2 regions of the Spirillospora sp. NPDC047418 genome follow, and region 1 is predicted to be linked to the other one. Evidence: riboswitches for the same ligand, from Rfam matches in the RefSeq annotation. Region 1 holds a riboswitch; the other holds the start of a gene.
What was found. A riboswitch is a leader RNA that binds a small molecule or an ion and turns the genes downstream of it on or off. The one in region 1 is predicted to bind glycine.
Positions count from the first base shown of each region.

Region 2: another riboswitch for glycine. It lies ahead of gcvT (glycine cleavage system aminomethyltransferase GcvT); the one in region 1 lies ahead of gcvP (aminomethyl-transferring glycine dehydrogenase).

Region 1 is NZ_JBEYTW010000028.1:43,959-47,351, forward strand. Features, by position in the region: gene ABZ806_RS19410 (lysylphosphatidylglycerol synthase transmembrane domain-containing protein) at 1-1,218, opposite strand, end outside; glycine riboswitch at 1,515-1,609, shown strand; glycine riboswitch at 1,610-1,720, shown strand; gene gcvP (aminomethyl-transferring glycine dehydrogenase) at 1,780-3,393, shown strand, end outside.
Region 2 is NZ_JBEYTW010000031.1:54,464-57,856, reverse strand. Features, by position in the region: gene gcvH (glycine cleavage system protein GcvH) at 1-223, opposite strand, end outside; gene gcvT (glycine cleavage system aminomethyltransferase GcvT) at 237-1,349, opposite strand; glycine riboswitch at 1,423-1,511, opposite strand; glycine riboswitch at 1,516-1,611, opposite strand; gene ABZ806_RS20725 (hypothetical protein) at 1,662-1,796, opposite strand; gene ABZ806_RS20720 (hypothetical protein) at 1,795-1,989, shown strand; gene ABZ806_RS20715 (3-oxoacyl-ACP reductase) at 2,110-2,874, opposite strand; gene ABZ806_RS20710 (aldehyde dehydrogenase family protein) at 2,884-3,393, opposite strand, start outside.

The DNA.
Region 1 (3,393 bases):
CTCCAGCCGCCGGTGCGCGAGCCGGCCCGCCTGCAGCGACCGGAACTGCCGCCACACGTCGGTCAGCAGATCGTCGGTGATCTCCTCGGCCGGGACGTCGCCGAGCCGCCGCCCCGGCACGTGCTCGTAGGCCAGCAGCGCCGCCTCCGTGCCGACCTCGCAGGTGCCGGTGAGCCGCGGGGTGCGGACGCCCGCCGCGTCCACCGCGTACGCCATCAGCGACTCCTGCTCCAGCGACCGGCGCAGCGACCGCAGCGTCCGCCCGGTCGTGGCGCCGCGCAGCCGCAGCATCCGCCAGATCCGGTACAGCAGCCCGGCGGTCTGCTGGTCGCGGTCCAGGACGCGGACCTCGAGGTCCCAGTCGCCGTGGACGCCGCGGCCGGCGGGCGGGCGGGCACCGTACCCGGCGCCGGTGCCCGGGGCCAGGACGACGCCGTAGCGGCGGCCGTCCTCGGTGTCGTCGGACGGCTCGTCCAGCCGCGCGCCCCGCTTGGGCCGCAGCCCGAGCCGCTCCAGCGACGCGACGACCGCCGCCCCCGGCGGCCGCGGGTTCGGGGTGCCGACGGCGTACAGGGTGCCGTGGCCGATGGCGCGGCCGAGCAGGTAGGTGGCCGCGAGCGCGGCGACGGAGGCGTAGGAGGCGGTGAGCCCGGTCAGCGCCGCCAGCCCGATCATGGTCCAGGTCGCGGCCTGCCAGCGGGTGCGGCCGGCCATCCCGACCGCGCTGACGAACGCGATCACCGGCGCGATGTCGGTGTGCACGGGCGCGGTCTCGGTGCCGCCCCAGATCAGCGAGTCGAGCACGCCGCCGGGCGCCGCCCGCACCACCAGGTCGTCCAGCCCCACCGTGAGGCCGAACGCGATCACGGCGGCCAGCAGCGCGATCGCGACCCGCGTCCCGTCCTTGTGGAACAGCCGCTCGACCGCGAACGCGATCGGCGCGGCCAGCACCCCGAAGCTGGACACCAGCGTCGCCAGCGTCAGCAGCAGCCGCGGCGCGTGCGCGGTGCCCTGCGCGATGTCGGTCTGCAGGCCGTGCGTGGTCTGCTGCGCGATCGACACCAGCAGCATCACCGCGGCCAGCCCCACCACCGAGCCGGCGAACCTGATCGCGTCGCCCGGCCGCCGGATCCGGTCCGGCTGGGCGGGCTCGTCGACGGGCACGCCGGCGGTCGCGCCGTGCCGCGGGCGCACCGTGCCGTCGCGGGTCTGTGTCACGCCGTACCGCCGCCCCGACCGTCCGTCATCGTGATCAGCGTCCCAGAACCGGCGGCGCGCCGTCGAGTGCCGGGCCGGCGTCCGGCCGGTCGCGCGTGCACCCCGCAGCCCCATCTCCGCCCCCGTGGCCCGAGGTCCGTCTTGTCCCAGGTGAGTGAGCACATCGTACCGGCCGGTACGACCCGGGGGCGGCGCGGCCGGCCCCGTGTCCGGGCGGCGGGAGGGGCTCCGGCCGGGCCGGGGCGGGACGACGGCCGGGATCGGTCTTTGGGTAGGGTTTCGCTAGGACATGCCGTCGACCCTGTGCGGGAGAGACCCCACGCGGCCAGCGTGGGGCGCCGAAGGGGCAACCTCCCCGGAACCTCTCAGGCAAAAGGACCGCTCGGGCGAGGCACCTCTGGAAAGCAGGCGTCGATCCCCGCTGCCGGGGAAGGCGGCTCACCGAAGGGGAAACCCCGCCGCGCGGGTGAAGCTCTCAGGTGCCGATGACAGAGGGGGAGACCTGCCGCCGGCCCGCGCCGGCGGCCGACCTGAGCGACCGCAGCAGCCAGGAGGCCCTCCATGACCGCCCAGTTCTTCGCCCCCGTGGCCGCGCCGCAGCATCCGCGTTCGGCGTTCGCCGACCGGCACATCGGCCCCGGCCCGGACGAGCAGGCCCGGATGCTGGCCGCCATCGGCTACTCCGGCGCCGAGGCGCTGATCGACGCCGCCGTCCCCGCCGCGATCCGCACCGCCGCCCCCCTGGCCCTGCCGTACGCGCTGAGCGAGCCCGCCGCGCTGGACCGGCTCCGCGAGCTGGCGTCCCGCAACACCGTGCTGACGTCCATGATCGGGCTCGGCTACCACGGGACGACCACCCCCGGCGTGATCAAGCGGAACGTCCTGGAGAACCCCGGCTGGTACACCGCCTACACCCCCTACCAGCCGGAGATCTCCCAGGGCCGGCTCGAGGCGCTGCTGAACTTCCAGACGGCGGTCGCCGACCTGACCGGGCTGCCCGTCGCGAACGCGTCCATGCTGGACGAGGCGACCGCCGCCGCCGAGGCGATGGCCCTCGCGCACCGGGTGTCCGGGCGCCGGGAGCCGGGGACGTTCCTCGTCGACGCCGACACGCTGCCGCAGACGATCGAGGTCGTCCGGACCCGCGCGGTCCCGCTCGGCATCGAGGTGGTGACCGCCGACCTGTCCGGCGGGCTGCCCGACGGCGACTTCTTCGGCGTGCTGCTGCAGTACCCGGGCGCGTCCGGGGCCGTCCGCGACCTGGCGCCGGTCATCGCACGGGCGCACGAGCGCGGCGCCCGGGCGGTCGTGGCCGCGGACCTGCTCGCGCTGACGCTGCTGCGCCCGCCGGGGGAGTCCGGCGCCGACATCGCCGTGGGGTCCGCGCAGCGGTTCGGCGTCCCCTACGGGTTCGGCGGCCCGCACGCCGGCTACATGGCGGTCGGCGAGGGCATCCAGCGGCAGCTTCCCGGGCGGCTCGTCGGCGTGTCCGTCGACGCGGACGGCGCGACCGCCTACCGGCTGGCGCTGCAGACCCGCGAGCAGCACATCCGCCGCGAGAAGGCCACCAGCAACATCTGCACCGCCCAGGTGCTCCTCGCCGTGATGGCGGGCATGTACGCGGTCTACCACGGCCCCGAGGGGCTGGCCGCGATCGCGCAGCGCACGCACCGCCGCGCCGCCGAGATCGCCGCCGGGCTGCGCGCCGGCGGCGTGGAGGTCGTGCACGGCGCGTTCTTCGACACCGTGCTCGCCCGCGTGCCCGGCCGGGCCGCCGAGGTCGTCGCCGCCGCCCGCCAACGCGGGATCAACCTGCGCCCGGACGGCCCCGACCGGGTCGGGATCGCCTGCGACGAGACCACCCTGCCCGAGCACGTCACCGCCGTCCTGGCGGCGTTCGGCGCCGCCCCCGCCGGCGACGCCGCGGAGGCCATCCCGGACGCGCTGCGCCGCGAGAGCCCCTACCTGACCCACCCGGTCTTCCACGCGCACCGGTCCGAGACCGCGATGCTGCGCTACCTGCGCCGCCTCCAGGACCGGGACATCGCGCTCGACCGCTCCATGATCCCGCTCGGCTCCTGCACGATGAAGCTGAACGCCACCGCCGAGATGGAGCCGATCACCTGGCCGGAGTTCGCGGACATCCACCCGTTCGCGCCGATCGACCAGGCCGCC
Region 2 (3,393 bases), on a different contig from region 1:
GGGAGTACAGGTCGCTGACCGACTTGGTGGACTCGACCTCGCCGCACGGCTCGCCCGCCTCGACGGTGTCGCCCTCCGCCGGCTGCAGCTCGAGGTAGACGATCTCTCCGAGGGCGTCGGCGGCGTGCGCGGTGATGCCGACGGTGACGATGCCGTCCTCGCCGCCGAGGCCGGACACCCACTCGTGCTCTTCGCTGTAGCGGAGCTGCTCCGGAACGCTCACGATTCTCTCTCTTTCAGGAACGCGTATAGAACGGCAGGTCGACCACGTCCACCGGCTCGGGCCGGCCGCGGACGTCCACGGCCAGGCCCGTCGGCTCGACGCCGCTGTCGAGGTAGGCCAGGGCGATCGGCTTGCCCAGTGTGGGCGAAGGGGCGCCGCTCGTCACGACCCCGCACGGCGTGCCGCCGGACGTGACGACCTGGTACCCCTTCCGCGGCGCGCGACGCCCGCGCGCGACCAGTCCCACGAGCCTACGGCCAGGCGGGGTCTGCGCCTGCGCCGCCAGGGTGGTCTTGCCCACGAAATCGACCGCCTTGTCCAGCTTCACGACCCGGCCGAGGCCCGCCTCGAACGGCGTCGTCTCGGCGGTCAGCTCGTTGCCGTACAGCGGCATGCCCGCTTCGAGGCGCAGCGAGTCGCGCGCCGCGAGCCCCGCCGGGACGACCCCGTCCACGGCGGCGAACGCCCGCCACACCGCGACGGCGTCGGACGCGTCCACGAACAGCTCGAAACCGTCCTCGCCCGTGTACCCGGTGCGGGCGATCAGCGCGTCGGCGCCCGCGACCCGTCCGGCGAGGATGGCGTAGTACTTGAGGTCGGCGACCGGCGCGTCGGTGAACCCTTCGAGGATCTCCTGGGCGCGCGGCCCCTGCAGGGCGATCAGCCCGTACGCGTCGGTGCGGTCGTCCACGGCGGCCTCGTAGCCGGCGGCCCGCTCGACCAGCGCGTCTCGGACGACGTCGGTGTTCGAGGCGTTCGCCACGACCATCCAGGTCTCGTCGGCGAGCCGGTAGACGATCAGGTCGTCGAGGACGCCGCCGTCGTGCGCGCAGATCATCGTGTAGCGGGCCTTGCCGATCGGCATCGGCGACAGGTTCCCGACCAGCGCGTAGTCGAGTGCGGCGCCCGCGCCCGGCCCGGACAGGAAGATCTCCCCCATGTGCGACAGGTCGAACAGCCCGGCGCCGGTGCGGACGGCCTGGTGCTCGGCGGTCTCGCTCTGGTAGCGCAGCGGCATCAGGTAGCCGGCGAAGTCGACCATGTTCGCGCCGAGGTCGCGGTGGACGTCGTGCAGCGGCGTGGTCTTCGGATCGGCGGACGAGTCGGCGGTCGGGTCGGCGGACATGGGTTCGGCTCCTTCGTCGCGGGCGCGCGTGGTCCATCGTCCCACTCGCGCACCGGGCGTTACGGTGCCTCCCCCTCTGTCATCTGCGCCTGAGAGCTTCGCCCGCCGCGCGGCGGCGGGTTTTCACCTTCGGCGGGGGACCGGGTCCCCGCTTTCCAGAGGTCGCCTTGCCCGTGCGGTCCGTGGGCCTGAGAGGTTCCGGGGAGGATTTGCTCCTTCGGCGTCCCACACCGGCTGCATGGGACTCTCCCGCACGGGATCATCGGCTGGCCGCCAATCTAGCAGCGGCCCCGCCCCGCGACCACCCGCCGATCAGCCCGCCGGCGGCGGCGACGCCGACATCGACTTCACGCACGTCCGCAGGGCCGCCTTGATCTTTTCGAGGTCCTTCTTGTCGGGCGTGGTCGACGGGTTCGGGCTCGGCAGTTCGACACCCTGCCTGGTCATGCAGTTGTTGAACTTCTCGGTGGCCCTCGACACCTCGGGCGCCGGCGTGCCGGCCCGGCCGGGCGACGCGCCGGACGGCGCCGAAGCCGGTGCGGAGGCCGCCGGCGTGGGCGGCGGCGACGCGCCCGCGTCCCCGCCGTCGGAGCCGCCGCATCCGCTCAGCGCCAGTACGAGCACCAGCATGCCTACGTGACCGCGCTTCAAGGTGGACCTCCGGGCAGACGGGGTGAGATCAGCCCATGATGCGCGGGTGGGGCGTCGCCCGGCTATTCAGGCACGTGCCAATGACGCTCGCCCGATTTAGCAGCCCGCATCAAAGGGGGGTCACGTAGGCGCCCGAGATGCCGCCGTCCACGAGGAACTCCGAGGCCGTGATGAAGGACGCGTCGTCCGACGCCAGGAACGCGACGGCGGCGGCGATCTCCGACGCCTCCGCGAACCGTCCCGCCGGGATGTGGACGAGCCGCCGCGCCGCCCGCTCCGGGTCCTTCGCGAACAGTTCCTGGAGCAGCGGCGTGTTGACGGGCCCCGGGCACAGCGCGTTCACCCGGACGCCCTGCCGCGCGAACTGCACGCCCAGCTCCCGCGACATCGCCAGTACCCCGCCCTTGGACGCGGTGTAGGAGATCTGGGACGTCGCCGCGCCCATCACCGCCACGAACGACGCCGTGTTGATGATCGAGCCCTTCCCCTGCTCGACCATGTACGGGATGACGTACTTGCAGCACAGGTACACACTCGTCAGGTTGACGTCCTGGACCCGCTTCCACGCGTCCAGGCCGGTCTCCAGGATCGAGTCGTCGTCCGGTGGCGCGATGCCCGCGTTGTTGAACGCGACGTCGATGCGCCCGTACGTCTCGTGGACGGTCCGGAACAGCGCCTCGACCTCTTCCTCGCTCGTGACGTCCACCTTGGCGAACAGGCCGTCCAGGTCGTCGGCCGCGGTCTTGCCGGCGGTCTCGTCGACGTCCGCGACGACGACCCGGGCGCCCTCCTGCGCGAAGCGGCGCGCGGTGGCGAGGCCGATGCCGCTCGCACCGCCGGTCACGACGGCCACCCGGCCCTCCAGACGCTGCATCGATGTCACCTACTCCTCCGAAGTGGCGATGAAGACGTTCTTGGTCTCGGTGAACGCGCCGAGGGCGTCCGGGCCCAGCTCGCGGCCGAGGCCCGACTGCTTGAACCCGCCGAACGGCGTCCAGTACCGGACGGACGAGTGCGAGTTCACCGACAGGTTCCCGGCCTCGACGGCGCGGGCGGCGCGGAAGGCCCGCCCGACGTCCCGCGTCCAGATCGAGCCGGACAGCCCGTAGGGGGTGTCGTTGGCGAGGCGGAACGCGTCGGCCTCGTCCTCGAACGGGAGGACGGTGACGACGGGGCCGAACACCTCGTCCCGCCACGCGGGCAGTTCCGCGCACGACGGCCCGGCGAGCACGGTCGGCGCGAACCAGAACCCGGGCCCTTCCGGCGCCGGCCCGCGGAACGCCACGGGCGCGTCATCGGGGACGTACGAGGCGACCTTCTCCCGGTGCGCCGCGCTGATCAGCGGCCCGACCTCGGTCTTCGCGTCCCGCGGATCACCCACCACGACGCTCCG